DNA from 2 places in the Microbacterium cremeum genome. Region 2 is predicted to be linked to the other one. Evidence: predicted binding sites of a transcription regulator. Region 2 holds the regulator's gene; the other holds the start of a gene.
What was found. The regulator HrcA, encoded in region 2, represses chaperone genes, less so after heat shock. The targets are predictions, from matches to a motif close to TTNGCACTCGNNNNNNNCGAGTGCNAA.
Positions count from the first base shown of each region.

Region 1: groES (co-chaperone GroES) is a predicted target of HrcA. The motif match lies at 4,670-4,696, and genes of this name have one in related genera.

Region 1 is NZ_CP063812.1:2,950,270-2,957,802, reverse strand. It holds gene tsaE (tRNA (adenosine(37)-N6)-threonylcarbamoyltransferase complex ATPase subunit type 1 TsaE) at 1-115, shown strand, start outside; gene tsaB (tRNA (adenosine(37)-N6)-threonylcarbamoyltransferase complex dimerization subunit type 1 TsaB) at 392-1,051, shown strand; gene rimI (ribosomal protein S18-alanine N-acetyltransferase) at 1,048-1,656, shown strand; gene tsaD (tRNA (adenosine(37)-N6)-threonylcarbamoyltransferase complex transferase subunit TsaD) at 1,653-2,735, shown strand; gene IM778_RS13365 (hypothetical protein) at 2,732-3,427, shown strand; gene IM778_RS13360 (THUMP-like domain-containing protein) at 3,434-4,639, opposite strand; gene groES (co-chaperone GroES) at 4,776-5,072, shown strand; gene rarD (EamA family transporter RarD) at 5,929-6,861, shown strand; gene IM778_RS13345 (metal-sensitive transcriptional regulator) at 6,926-7,234, opposite strand; gene IM778_RS13340 (heavy metal translocating P-type ATPase) at 7,231-7,533, opposite strand, start outside.
Region 2 is NZ_CP063812.1:1,830,860-1,838,392, reverse strand. It holds gene IM778_RS08285 (HIT domain-containing protein) at 1-275, opposite strand, end outside; gene IM778_RS08280 (16S rRNA (uracil(1498)-N(3))-methyltransferase) at 328-1,065, opposite strand; gene dnaJ (molecular chaperone DnaJ) at 1,069-2,178, opposite strand; gene hrcA (heat-inducible transcriptional repressor HrcA) at 2,230-3,270, opposite strand; gene hemW (radical SAM family heme chaperone HemW) at 3,371-4,591, opposite strand; gene IM778_RS08260 (DUF1990 family protein) at 4,599-5,249, opposite strand; gene lepA (translation elongation factor 4) at 5,260-7,110, opposite strand; gene IM778_RS08250 (alpha/beta fold hydrolase) at 7,175-7,533, shown strand, end outside.

The DNA.
Region 1 (7,533 bases), 1.1 Mb from region 2:
GATCGAGCGGGAGTGGCACGGGCACGGGCAGGACGACGCCTGCTCCGGGGTCGCGCACGAGGCCGAGCTCGACGCCGCCGCTCCGCGGCTCGTGACGATCTCGCGCCACCCCTAGCCGCACCGACCGGATCCCCTGTCGTCGAGCGCGGGGTTTCCGGTCGTTGAGCGTTCGTACGCGCCCTCCCCGGTCGTCGAGCTCACCCGCATGCGCCCTCCCCGGTCGATGAGCGAGCGAAGCGAGTCGAAACGCCTCGGCCCGCCGCGCCACGTCTCGCTCGCCTCACCCGCATGCGCCCTCCCCGGTCGTTGAGCGAGCGAAGCGAGTCGAAACGCCTGCACCGCCGCGGTCATCTCGCTCGCCCGATGACGGGCCGCGGTTACGCTGGAAGGCGTGATCCTCGGCATCGACACGTCGCTCGGCTCCGCAGTGGCGGTGGTCGAGCCCGACGGCGTCGTGCGGTCGCAGGTCGAGAGCCTCGATCCCCGCGGCCACGCCGAGGTCGTCGGCACGCTCATCGAGCGGGCGCTGGCCGAGGCATCCGTCACTCCCGCCCATGTCACGCATGTCGCCGCGGGGATGGGCCCAGGACCCTTCACGGGGCTTCGCGTCGGCATCGCGGCCTCCCGCGCGTTCGCACTCGGCTGCGGCGTACCCGTCGTGCCGGTGGTCAGCCATGACGCCGTCGCGCTCGAGCTGCTCATCCACGACGCGCTCACCGGTGGATACGAGCACGCCGACGACGAGACGTTCGCGGTCGTCACCGACGCGCGTCGCCGCGAGTTCGCCTACACGCTGTACCGCGGCCTCGACGACGACGGGCTCCCGGTCCGGGTCGCCGAGCCGGCGCTCGTGCCCCGCGACGAGCTCGATCGGGTCCTCGCCGACGCGGGCGCCATGCGGCGCGATGCCGAGCGCATCCCGGCCGCGATGCTGGCTCTCGTCGCTGCTCGGGCGCTGTCGGCCGGGCGCACGGTCGCTCCCGCCCAGGCGCTGTACCTGCGGTCGCCCGACGTCACGCTGCCGTCCGCCCCGAAGCGGGTGGTGGCATGACCCTGCGCGCGGCGACCGCCGACGATCTCGCGGCGATCATGCGCCTCGAGCGCGCCTCGTTCCCGACCGACGCCTGGTCCGAGCCGATGATGCGCGAGGAGCTCGCGTCGCCGCACGGCTGGTACGTGGTCGACGAGGAGGCGGGGCAGATCGTCGGGTACGCCGGACTGCGCGCCGTGAAGAACGCGACGGATGCCGACATCCAGACCATCGCGCTCGCCGAGGCCGCGCGCGGCCGCGGCCGAGGACGCGCACTGTTGCGGACGCTCCTCGAGGAGGCCTCCCGCCGGGGCGTCGCCCACGTGTTCCTCGAGGTGCGCGCCGACAACCCCGTCGCGCAGTCGCTCTACGTCTCGGAGGGATTCTTCGAGATCGGGCGCAAGCCGCGCTATTACCAGCCCGACGACATCGACGCCGTGGTGATGAAGCTCGATCTGCGCGGGTGGACCGCGGCGCGGCATCCGTCGGCGGCGACCGAATCTCGGATCCGGAAACTGGAGAATCGCACGTTTTCCGGAGCCGAGGGCGCGGGTGCTCCGGAAACGAGCGCGAAGTCCGGTTTCCGGAGTGCCGCTCCGGGGTGGGAAGGCGGGGTGTGCACGTGAACGCCTCGGCAGGCTCAGCGGCCGGGCCGCTGGTGCTCGGCATCGAGACCAGCTGCGATGAGACCGGGATCGGCATCGTGCGCGGACGCACGCTGCTGTCGAACACGATCGCGAGCTCGATGGACGAGCACGCGCGGTACGGCGGCGTGGTGCCCGAGGTCGCGGCGCGCGCGCACCTCGAGGCGCTCGAGCCGGCGATCCGCGCCGCGCTCGCCGAGTCCGACGTAGAGCTCGCCGACATCGACGCCGTCGCGGTCACGAGCGGACCCGGGCTCGCCGGAGCCCTCATGGTCGGGGTCGGCGCGGCGAAGGCCCTCTCGGTGGCGCTCGGCAAGCCGCTGTACGCGGTCAACCACCTCGTGGGCCACATCGCCGCCGACATCCTCGACCGCGACGCACCGCCGCTCGAGTACCCCACTGTCGCGCTGCTTGTGAGCGGGGGGCACACGTCGCTGCTGCTGGTGCGCGACCTGACCACCGACGTCGAGCTGCTCGGCGAGACCATGGACGACGCGGCGGGCGAGGCGTTCGACAAGGTCGCGCGCCTGCTCGGGCTGCCCTACCCGGGCGGTCCCGAGATCGATCGGGCCGCGGCGCCCGGGGATCCGAACGCGATCCCGTTCCCGCGCGGCCTGTCGCGTGCGAGCGACCTGCCCAAGCACCGCTACGACTTCTCGTTCTCGGGGCTGAAGACCGCCGTCGCGCGCTGGACCGAGCAGCGGCAGGCGGCGGGCGAGACGGTGCCCGTGGCCGACGTCGCCGCGAGCTTCCGTGAGGCGGTGGTCGATGTGCTCGTCACGAAGGCGCTCGCCGCGTGCCGCGACTACGGCGTGCCGCGCCTGCTGCTCGGCGGCGGTGTCATCGCGAATCGGCGGCTGCGCGACGTCGCGCTCGAGCGCGCGAAAGCCGAGGGCGTGACGGTGCGGATCCCGCCGCTGTCGCTGTGCACCGACAACGGCGCCATGATCGCGGCGCTCGCGTCGGAGCTCATCATGTCGGGTCGCCCCGCGTCGACCCTCGAGTTCGGCGCGGACTCGACGCTCCCGGTCACCGAGATCCAGGTCGCGGAGTCGGCATGAGCGACGACGAGCGGATGCCTCGGCCCGGCGCCGACGGGACCGATCCGGAGGACGCGAAGCCGGCGGCCCGCCCGGAGCCGCGTGCGGAGGCGGCAGCGGATGCGCCGGAGCGCGCGGTGGGGCCGAGCGCTGCGCCGGGGCGCGCGGTGGGGCCGGGCGCTGCGGATGCGCCGCGGGAGCGTGAGGTGGGGCCCGGCGCAGCGGAGGCGCCGCCGGAGCGTGCGGTGGGGCCGGGCGCTGCGCCGGGGGAGCCCGTGCCGCGGGTGGAGCCGCCCTCGCCTGAGATCGAGCTCGCCCAGGACGCCTCCCCGCTGCCGGGTGCGCATCGTGGCGGGTTCCGCCGGCTGCCGACGGCTCCGATCGCCGTGACGGTCCAGTCGGCACCGGCCGAGCCCGGCACCGAAGACTCTCCGCCGCAGCTGGTGTGGGCCCCAGCTGAGGAATCGGGTCTGCATCGAGGGCTCGCCGGCTGGGCGCTGGCGTTCGCCGTCGTCGGTCTGGCGGTGTCGTTGTTCGTGGGCTGGGGCTTCCCGATCGGCATCGTGGCGATCGTCTCGGCGATCCTCGCGCTGCGCCGTCCGCTCGAGAGCCGCAGGCTCGCGGTGTGGGCGATCGCCATCGGCGCGGTGTCGATGATCTACAGCGCCGGCTGGCTGCTGTACGCGGCCTGGCGCGCCGACCTGCTCGGCTGATCGGCGTCAGAGGCGGTCGGCGAGGATCGCGGTGCGGCGCGTGCCGATACGGGTGAGGAACAGCGTCGCCGACTCGGTGCCGCGCAGCTTCAAGCGGGTGCGCAGCTCCGCAGGGTCGACATCCACCCCTCGCTTCTTGATCTCCAGGCGCCCGATGCCGCGTTCTCGCAGTGCCTTGCCGAGTGCCTTGACGTCGGCGGGCAGCACCTCTCGCACGCGGAACGACGAGACGAAGGGCGACGTGAGCGCGGCATCCGACGTCAGATACGCGATGTGCTCGTCGAGCAGGCCGGCTTCGAGCGAGTGCGCGACGTCGCCGATGAGGCGCGCCCGGATCACGGCGCCGTCGGGTTCGTGCAGGTAGGCGCCGAGGTCGCGCACCGGCGCGTCCGGAGTGCGCGGAGCGGGCGTGTGCGCCGTCGGCGACGTCAGCTCATGGGCGGTGCCGCCCCGGATGACCAGCGCCGCACGACGCACGCCCTCGCGGGCGAGCGCGCCCGACCACAGCACCAGCTCGACCGTCGATCCGTCGGCGCTCACCCACTGCGCTTCAACGTCGTCGGGGATGAAGCTGCGGTCGAGGGCTGGGCCGAGCTTCACGCCGACCGGCATGCGTGCGGCGAGGTCGAACACCCAGCCGAGCGCCGGCGACCAGTCCTCCGGACGCGTGCGGGCCGTGTCGGCGTGGCCGGCCGTGCGGCGGGCCGGGTCGAGCCACACGGCGTCGACCTGCGACAGATCGGATGCCTCGGCCGTCGCGTTGCGCACCTCGACGTCGCTGCCGAACGGGGCCAGATTGTAGGCGGCGATCGCGGCGGTCACCTCGTCGGCTTCGACCGCGAGCACGCGCAGACCCAGGCCGGCAAGGCCCAGGGCGTCGCCGCCGATGCCGCAGCCGAGGTCGGCCACGCGCTCGAATCCCGCGTCTCGGAAACGCGCCGCGTGGCGGGCCGCGATCGGCAGGCGCGTGGCCTGCTCGAGGCCGGCGCGGGTGAACAGCATCCGGTCGGCGAGATCGCCGAACTTCGCACGGCCGCGTGTGCGCAGCCGCGCCTGCCCGACGACCGCCGAGACGAGATCGGGGGAGTGGCCGTCCTTCCGCAGGCGTGACACGGCTCGGGCGACGTCGTCGGCCGACTCGACCGGGGGTGCCGCGTCGAGCAGCCGCAGGCCTTCCGGGGTCAGCAGTGCCTGGAGTTCGGAGAGTTCCACCCGCCGAGCCTACGGCCCATGACACCCCGTTTGGCACTCACGTTGCAAGAGTGCCAGCCGGTTGCCTAGACTTGCGTTAGCACTCTCAGTGTGCGGGTGCTAACGAGTCTTAGTCTCAAGAAGGAAGAGGTAGACCGTGTCGGTTTCCATCAAGCCGCTCGAGGACCGCATCGTCATCAAGCAGGTCGAGGCCGAGCAGACCACGTCCAGCGGTCTGGTCATCCCCGACACCGCGAAGGAGAAGCCCCAGGAGGGCGAAGTCGTGGCGGTGGGCCCTGGCCGCATCGATGACAACGGCAACCGTATCCCGCTGGATGTCGCCGTCGGCGACCGCGTGATCTACAGCAAGTACGGCGGCACCGAGGTCAAGTTCGGCGGCGACGAGTTCCTCGTCCTGTCGGCTCGCGACGTCCTGGCGGTCGTCGTCCGCTGAGTCGCGTTTCGCACGTACGAGAGGGCCGGATGCCGAGGCATCCGGCCCTTTCGCATGTCTCCCCTCCTCACCGCCCGGTCGTCTCCGCCCTCTCGTCTCCGCCCTCTCGTCTCCGCCCGCGCGACGTCGCCCGCGCGACGTCGTGTTGAGGTTGAGAAACCACATGTAGGTTGAGACGCTCTCGGATTGGGTGGTTTTCAACCTGCACGTGGTTTTTCAACTTCAACGTCGGGGTGGGACGGCGCACGCGGCGCGTCGTGCCGGCGGGAGAGGGCGGATGCCGGGGGTCGGGGCCGGAGCGCCTGGGCGACGTCGTGTTGAGGTTGAGAAACCACATGTAGGTTGAGACGCTCTCGGATTGGGTGGTTTTCAACCTGCACGTGGTTTTTCAACTTCAACGTGGGGGTGGGACGGCGCGCGCGGCGTGTCGTGCCGGCGGGAGAGGGCGGATGCCGGGGGTCGGGGCCGGAGCGCCTGGGCGACGTCGTGTTGAGGTTGAGAAACCACATGTAGGTTGAGACGCCCTCGGATGGAGTGGTTCTCAACCTGCACGTGGTTTTTCAACCTCAACGTGGGGCGACGGGCCGGGCGGAGCCGGGACCGAGCCCAGCAGGGCCGGCGCAGGCCCAGGGCCCGCGCCGATCCAGGGCCCGCGCCGATCCAGGGCCCGCGCAGGCCCAGGGCCCGCGCAGGCCCAGGGCCCGCGCAGGCCCGGGGCCCGCGCAGACCCAGGCCCGGGCCCGGCCCGGCGGACCGGCTCTAGGCTGGATCGGTGACTCCCGAACCGACCGCGAACCGCGCCGAGGCCGGCGTCGACGATCTCGCGGTGGCGGCGGCATCCACCGCGGGGATCACGTTGCCGCCGACGGGCATCGAGTCGGCGCGCGAGCGTTCGCTCGGCGGCGTGTACGCCTTCTCGGCGTACCTGCTGTGGGGCTTCCTGCCGCTGTACTTCCTGCTGCTCGCGCCGACGGAGCCGTTCGAGCTGGTCGCGTGGCGCATCCTGCTGTCGCTGATCTTCTGCGCCCTGCTGCTCACGGTCACGCGCACGTGGCGCAGGCTCGCCGCGATCATGCGGCAGCGGCGTCTGCTGTGGCTGACGGCACTGGCCGGCGTGCTCATCTACATCAACTGGCAGGTCTTCATCCTCGGCGCCCTGAGCGGGCACGTGATCGAGACGAGCCTGGGGTACTTCATCAACCCGATCGTCACCGTGATGCTGGGAGTGCTGGTGCTGCACGAGCGCCTGCGACGAGCCCAGTGGGTCGCGATCGGCATCGCGGTGGTCGCCGTCGTCGTGATCATCGTGGGCTACGGGGCGTTCCCGTGGATCGCCCTCACGCTCGCGGCCTCGTTCGGCGTCTACGGCCTCGTGAAGAACAAGGTCGGCCCGTCGGTCGACGCCGTGAGCGGGCTGACACTAGAGACCCTCTGGCTCACACCCGTCGCCGCGGTCGTGCTCATCGTCGTCGGCGTGACCGGAGGTCTCACGATGGGCACGAGCGGCTGGGAGCACGCACTGCTCCTCAGCCTCGCCGGCGTCATCACCGCCGTGCCGCTGCTGCTGTTCGCCGCCGGTGCCCGCCGCGCGCCGCTCACGCTCATCGGCATCCTGCAGTTCGTCGCGCCGATCCTGCAGTTCCTCATCGGCTGGCTCGTCCTCCAGGAGCCGATGCCGCTCGAACGCTGGATCGGGTTCGGCCTGGTGTGGGTCGCGCTCACCATCCTGACCGTGGACTCGGTGCTCCACACCCGCCGCGCGCGCCTGGCCGCGGCATCCGCCGACTGAGCCCGAGCCTGAGCCCGAGCCCGCGCCCGAGCCCGAGCCCGCGCCCAAACGGTGCCGCAGGCGGTCAGCGCACCAGTCGTGCGATCGCCTGCGAGGCCTCGGTGATCTTCGCGTCGGCCTCCGGGCCGCCCAGGCGCGCGGCGTCGACGACGCAGTGGCGCAGGTGGTCGTCGAGCAGCCCGACGGCGACCGCCTCGAGGGCGGAGGTCAGCGCGCTGATCTGCGTGAGGATGTCGATGCAGTACTTCTCGTCCTCGACCATCTTGTGGATGCCGCGCGCCTGGCCTTCGATGCGCTTGAGGCGGTTGAGGTACTTGTCCTTGTCGGTGATGTACCCGTGGTGGGTGTGCTCGTGCGTCTGGACGTCGGTCATGACTTCTTCTCCTGGAGGGAACGGAACGTGCGCAGTCGCAGGCTGTTGCCGACGACGAAGACGCTCGACAGGGCCATCGCGGCACCGGCGATCATCGGATTGAGCAGGCCCAGCGCCGCCAGCGGGATCGCCGCGACGTTGTACGCGAAGGCCCAGAACAGGTTGACCTTGATGGTGCCGAGCGTCGACCGTGACAGCCGGATGGCGTCGGCCGCGCTGCGCAGATCGCCGCGCACCAGGGTGATGTCGGATGCCTCGATCGCGGCATCCGTCCCCGTCCCCATCGCGAGCCCCAGGTC
Region 2 (7,533 bases):
GCGTTCGGGCCGGTGTTGAACACCAGGCGGAAGTCTCCGTCGGCGTGCTCGGCCGCCAGTGAGTTGGCGAGCCCGACGAGCTCGGCGAGCAGTTCGGGGTCGCCCGCGGCCAGTTCGACGACGTTGCGGAAGTCCTGGGTCTTCGGGATGACCAGGAGGTGCAGCGGCGCCTGCGGCGCGATGTCGCGGATGGCGAACGCGTTCTCGGTCTCGGCGACGATCTCGGACGGGATCTCGCCGCTGCGGATGCGGGTGAAGATCGAGGGCTCGCTCATGTGGAAAGTCTACCGACGCGCTCTCGCGCCGAGACCGGTGGCGCGGGCGCTGTCACCAGCGGTCGAGGGCGACGCTCACCACCGCCAGGGCGGCAGGTCCCGCCGTCGACGTGCGAAGCACGGTGCCGCCGAGCCGGACAGGACGTGCGCCCGCCGCGCCGAGCGTCGACAGCTCTTCGGGCGCGATGCCTCCCTCCGGTCCGACGACGAGCACGACGTCGCGGTCGTCATCCGGGTCCGGCCGCAGGTCGCTCAGCCTCTCGCCCGCCGTGGGCTCCAGCAGGAGCACACGGGAGACGGCGGCGCGTCGCGCGAGCTCCTTCGTCGTGACGAGCTCGGCGACGTCCGGCAGCCATGCGCGATGCGCCTGCTTGCCGGCTTCGCGCACGATCGACGCCCACCGTGCGCGCCCCTTCGCCGACTTCGCCGCATCCCACCGCGAGACGCTGCGCGCGGCCTGCCACGGCACGATCTCGTCGACGCCGAGCTCGGTCGCCGCCTGCACCGCCAGCTCGTCGCGATCGCCCTTGGCCAGCGCCTGGACGAGCACGATGCGAGGACTGGGGGCTGCGACATCCGTCCGGTCGTGGATGCGCACGACCACTTCGCGCGGGGCGACCGCCTCGACGGTCGCGGTGAGCCAGGCGCCGCGACCGTCGCCGACCGTGACCTCCTCACCGACACGCACCCGTCGCACCGTCGCCGCGTGATGCGCCTCGGCGCCGGTGAGCGTCACCGCCTCGCCGGGCCGGGCCGCCACGGGCGTGTCGAGCAGGAAGTGCAGCGGCATCCGTCAGCCGTTCCGGAAGCGGTCGCGCAGCTTCGCGAACAGCCCCTGGTGGAACTCCGCGAGCCTGGGCTGCGGCGCCTTGGTGCGCTTGGCGAACTCTTCGATCAGCGCCCGCTCCTTGTGGTCGAGGCGCGTGGGCGTGACGACGTGGACTCCGACGCGCAGATCGCCGCGCTGAGTGCCGCGCAGAGGTGTGATGCCTCGCCCCTTGATCGTGAGCACGTCGCCGGCCTGCACGCCCGGGCGCACCTCGAGCTCGACGGGGCCGTCGAGGGATTCGATCGTGGTCGTCGTCCCGAGGATCGCGTCCGGCATCGACACCTCGAGCGTCGCGAGCAGGTCGTCGCCGTCCCTGCTGAAGACCTCGTGGGGCGTGACCGTCACCTCGATGTAGAGGTCGCCGTTCGGGCCACCCGCCGGCCCGACCTCTCCGGAGCCCGGAAGCTGCAGCCGCAGGCCGGTCTCGACGCCGGCGGGGATGTCGAGCGACACGGTGCGACGTGCACGCACGCGGCCCTGGCCCTGGCACGTGGCGCACGGATACGGGATGGTCGTGCCGAATCCCTGGCACACGTTGCAGGGCTGGCTCGTGACGACGTTGCCCAGCAGGCTCCGCACCTGCCGCTGCACCTGTCCCGTGCCGTGGCAGATGTCGCACGTGACGGGCGTGGTCCCCGGCTGGCAGCACGAACCCTGACACGTCTCACACAGCACGGCCGTGTCGACCTCGAGCTCGCGGTGCACCCCGAACACGACGTCGCTGAGCTCGAGCGTGACCCGCACGAGCGCGTCCTGCCCGCGTTCGCGCCGCGAGCGGGGCCGGCCGCCCCGCGAGCCGGCGGCTCCGAAGAACGTCTCGAAGATGTCGTTGAACCCGCCGAAGCCCCCGGCGCCGCCGAACGGCGAGTCGCCGCCGCCCATGTCGTAGCGCGCGCGCTGCTCGGGATCGCTCAGCACGTCGTACGCATGCGTGACGAGCTTGAAGCGCTCGGACGCATCCTCCCCCGGGTTCACGTCGGGGTGCAGCTCCCGCGCGAGGCGCCGGTACGCCTTCTTGATCTCGTCGGGGGTGGCGTCGCGTGAGACGCCGAGAACCTCGTAGTGGTCAGCCACTTTCGCCTTCCTGCCGCGGTTCGGCCGCGGGATCGTGTGTGCGCGTGCGGGTCAGCGCGTGCTCTCGTCCTGCTCGAGCATCCGCGTGAGGTAGCGCGCGACGGCTCGCACCGCCGCCAGATTGGTCGGGTAGTCCATGCGCGTCGGACCCATGACGCCGACGCGCGCCCGGGACCCGGTGGCGTCGTAGTCGCTTGCGACGACGGATGCCTCGGCCAGGCCGAACGGCTCGTTCTCACGTCCGATGCTCGCCGCGAGACCGTGCTCGTCGGCGACCATCTCGCCCATCAGCCGCAGGATCGTGACCTGCTCCTCGATCGCCTCGAGCAGCGGGTAGATGCTGCCGCGGAAGTCGGCCTCGCGTCGCGCGAGCGTCGCGCTCCCGGCCATCACGAGCCGGTCCTGACGGAACTCTTCGAGCTCCTCGGCGACGGTGCGGACGATCTCGTCGGTCGCGCGGACGTGTGCAGCGGCGTGGGCAGCCGAGGCCGCCAAGCGGTCCTCGATGCGCTGCAGCCCGTCGCGGACGGGCCTGCCGACCAGCAGCGTGCCGAGTTCGGCGCGGATGCGCGCCAGGTCCGGCTCGTCGAACTCGTCGCCGACGAGCGTGAGTCGCTGCGACACGCGGCCGGTGTCGGTCACGACGATCACCAGCATCCGCCCCCCGCCCAGCTGGACCAGCTCGACGTGGGTGACGTTCGCGCGCGCGAACGAGGGGTACTGCACGATCGCGACCTGACCGGTGAGCTGCGTCAGCGCGCGGACGGTGCGGGCCAGCACGTCGTCGAGGTCGCCGGAATCGTCGAGGAAGGATGCGATCGCGGAGCGCTGCGCGGGTGTGAGGGGACGCAGCTCCGCGAGGTGGTCGACGAAGACGCGGTAGCCCTTGTCGGTGGGCACGCGGCCCGAGGAGGTGTGGGGGGCGGCGATGAGGTCTTCGTCTTCGAGCAGGGCCATGTCGTTGCGGATCGTCGCCGCCGACACGCCGAACGCGTGCCGTTCGACGATCGCCTTGCTGCCGACCGGCTCGCGCGTATCGACGTAGTCCTGGACGATCGCCCGCAGCACCTGGAGCCCGCGCTCGCTGACCATCCCGCCTCCTCACGCTGATTCCCGGCGCCAGAGCATCTGGCACTCGCATGACTGGAGTGCCAATTCTACCGGATCGGCCTCGCTTCGGCCCGGAGGCGCGTCACTCGGTGAGTGCCCGCACGACCGCGTCGGCGAGCAGCCGGCCCCGGCGGGTCAGCACGATCCGGCCTCCGCGGACGGCGGCAGGACCGTCGACAAGGCCGTCCGCGATGAGCGCGGCGACCGCGTGCCGCCCTTCGCCCAGGAGCTCGGAGACGGGCAGCCCGTCGCGAAGACGGCTGCGCAGCAGCACGTTCTCGAGCGCTCGGGCGGCAGCATCCGGCGTCTCCCTCGCCGCGGCGGGGGACTCCCCCGCCGCGAGCCGCTGCGCGTAGGCGGCGGGGTGCTTCACGTTCCAGAAGCGCACCCCCGCGATGTGACTGTGGGCCCCTGGTCCGAACCCCCACCAGTCGGCCCCGGTCCAGTACGCGAGGTTGTGACGGGAGCGGTGGGAGTCCTCGCGCGCCCAGTTCGACACCTCGTACCACTGGAACCCGGCGCCGACGAGGAGGTCGTCGGCCAGCTCGTACATGTCGGCCTGCAGGTCGTCGTCGGGCGCCTCGACCTCGCCTCGACGGATCTGACGCGCCAGCTTCGTGCCGTCCTCGATGATGAGCGCATACGCCGAGACATGGTCGGGCTGGAGCCCGATCGCGGCCTCGAGCGAGGCGCGCCAGTCCTCGAGAGACTCACCCGGCGCACCGTAGATCAGGTCGACGCTGACGTCGAGCCCCGCGCCGCGCGCCGCGCGCACGGCCGCCACGACATTCGCGGGCTCGTGCGTGCGGTCCAGCGCCGCCAGCACGTGCGGCACGGCGGACTGCATGCCGATCGACAGCCGGGTCACCCCCGCCGCCGCGAGCTCGGCCGCGACCGCGTCGGTGACCGTGTCGGGGTTCGCCTCGACGGTGACCTCGGCGCCGTCGACGACTCCGAACGCCTCGCGGATGCCCCCGAGCATGCGCGCCAGGTCGCCGGCCGGCAGCAGGGTCGGCGTGCCGCCGCCGAAGAACACCGTCGTGGCCGGGCGGTTGCCGCCGGTCCGCGCAAGCACGGCTTCGGCGAGCCGCACCTCGCGCAGCAGCGTGTCGGCGTACTCGTCCTGGCGCGTCCCTCGAAGCTCCGACGACGTGTACGTGTTGAAGTCGCAGTAGCCGCACCGCACGCGGCAGAACGGGACGTGGAGGTACACGCCGAAGTCGGTGCCTGCGTCCACCCGTACGTCGGCAGGGAGCGAGCCGTCCGCCGGCACGGGCTCTCCCAGCGGAAGCGCGGAGCCCATCAGCGCCTCACGCGGGCGTCGTGTAGAGCGGCGAGATCGCGCGCAGATAGCGGGTGAACAGCTCGCGGCGCCGGCGGCGCGTGAGCGCGGGCAGCATCTTGTACAGGAGTGCGCGCGGAGCGTCGAAAGCCCGCACGGTGAACCACACCTCGTCGTTGTCGAGCCAGTCGAGCATGAACGACTCCTCGCCGCTGACGACGGAATCGCTCACGGTGCCGAGGGCGAAGCCCACGCGACGGGGCTCCTCGACGGCGAAGATCACCCGCAGCTCGGCATCGGCGCGCATGCCCTTCACGCGCCCGTCGACGCGGATCGTGGTGCCGGCGCCGACGTACGGCGTGCCGTCGGCGTCGAATCGCTGCTCCGCCTCGGAGCGACTCGGTGCGATCGGGTTGCCCTCCGCGTCGAAGCTCACGCCGGAGTACATGGGACCGGCGGCCGGACGCACGTCCTTGACCGTGAGGCCGGCTCCGCGCTGCGCCGTCCACGACAGCAGCGCCTCGCTCGCCGCACGGAAGCGGTCCTCGCCGCTGCCGATGCGCCATGACTCCTCCGCCGGGACGCTGCGCTCCGGCGGATACTGCATGAGGTCCGGCGCCTGCGTCGCCCCGACGGCGGCGTAGTCGACGGTGTCGTCCCGGAAGCTCCCTCGACGCATGTTCCCCAGCCTACTTCGAGGCCTTCCCCTCGACGTCGCCCGACAGCGCGGCGATGAACGCCTCCTGGGGCACCTCCACGCGACCGACCATCTTCATGCGCTTCTTGCCCTCCTTCTGCTTCTCGAGCAGCTTGCGCTTGCGCGTGATGTCGCCGCCGTAGCACTTGGCGAGCACGTCCTTGCGCATGGCGCGGATGTTCTCGCGCGCGATGATCCGGGCCCCGATCGCCGCCTGGATCGGCACCTCGAACTGCTGACGAGGGATGAGCTTTCGCAGGCGCTCGGTCATCATCGTGCCGTAGGCATAGGCCTTCTCGCGGTGCACGATCGAGCTGAACGCATCGACCTTGTCGCCCTGCAGCAGGATGTCGACCTTCACCAGGTCGGCCTCCTGGCTGCCTGCGGGTTCGTAGTCGAGGCTCGCGTACCCCTGCGTGCGGCTCTTGAGCTGGTCGAAGAAGTCGAAGACGATCTCGCCGAGCGGCATGTTGTAACGCAGCTCGACGCGCTCCTCGCTGAAGTACTCCATGCCCAGCAGCTGGCCGCGCCGCCCCTGACACAGCTCCATGGCGGTGCCGACGTAGTCCTTCGGCAGCAGGATCGCCGCCTTGACGACGGGTTCGCTCACCGAGGCGACGCGACCGTCGGGGTACTCGCTCGGATTCGTGACGGTGACCTGCTCGCCCGTGTCGGTGGTCACCTCGTAGATCACCGACGGTGCCGTGGTGATGAGGTCGAGGTCGAACTCGCGCGAGAGGCGTTCGGTGATGATCTCGAGGTGCAGCAGGCCGAGGAAGCCGCAGCGGAAGCCGAAGCCCAGGGCGACCGAGGTCTCGGGCTCGTACTGCAGCGAGGCATCCGAGAGCTTCAGCTTGTCGAGGGCCTCGCGCAGGTCGCCGTAGTCGCTTCCGTCGATCGGGTAGACGCCCGAGAAGACCATCGGCTTCGGGTCGGTGTAGCCGGCGAGCGCGTCGGACGCCGGCTTGCGCGCGTTGGTGACGGTGTCGCCGACCTTCGACTGGCGCACGTCCTTCACACCGGTGATGAGGTAGCCGACCTCGCCGACGCCGAGGCCCTTGGTGGGCACCGGCTCCGGGCTCGAGACGCCGATCTCGAGCAGTTCGTGGGTCGCCTTCGTCGACATCATCTGGATCCGCTCGCGGGGCTCGAGCTTGCCGTCCACCATGCGCACGTAGGTGACGACACCGCGGTACGAGTCGTACACCGAGTCGAAGATCATGGCGCGGGCCGGGGCATCCGCGTTCCCCGTGGGCGCCGGGATCTCGCCGACGATGCGGTCCAGCAGGTATTCGACGCCCTGCCCGGTCTTTCCCGACACCCGCAGCACGTCGTCGGGCGAGCCGCCGATGAGGCCCGCGAGCTCGGCTGCGAACTTCTCGGGATCTGCGGCAGGCAGGTCGATCTTGTTGAGCACCGGGATGATGTGCAGATCGTTCTCGAGGGCGAGGTACAGGTTCGCGAGCGTCTGCGCCTCGATCCCCTGCGCGGCGTCGACGAGCAGGATCGCGCCCTCGCATGCGGCGAGCGAGCGCGACACCTCGTACGTGAAGTCCACGTGACCGGGCGTGTCGATCATGTTGAGCGTGAACGTCCCGTCGGCCGTCGCCCACGGCATCCGCACCGCCTGTGACTTGATCGTGATGCCGCGCTCGCGCTCGATGTCCATGCGATCGAGGTACTGCGCGCGCATGTCGCGGTCGGCGACCACGCCGGTGATCTGCAGCATCCGGTCGGCGAGCGTCGACTTGCCGTGGTCGATATGAGCGATGATGCAGAAGTTGCGGATCAGCTCGGGCGGCGTGGCGGACGGCTCGAGGGGCTTCAGGGCGCGCGGTGACATGTCCAGACGATTGTACGGGTGGCGGATGGGCCCGGCCTCCGCACACCGCGGCTACTCTGGGCGCATGGCGGTCCAGGTCGTCCTCGTCCACGGCATCCGCACGTCCGCCACGATGTGGCGATCACAGGTGGAGTACCTCCGGGAACGCGGGAATCCGGTGGTCGCCGTCGATCTCCCGGGCCATGGGTCGCGAATGGCCGAGGAGTACTCGCTCGACGGTGCGCTCGCGACCATCGACGAGGCGGTGACGGATGCCGCGACCCGCGGTCCGGTGCTGCTCGTGGGCCATTCGATGGGCGGTCTCGTGTCGATCGAGTACGCCGGCAGCCGGGACCGCCCACCGGTGGCGGGCCTCGTCGCGGCTTCGTGCACGGCGATCCCGCGCGGCGTGGGACTCGCGGCGTACCGCCTGCTCGCGCGCGG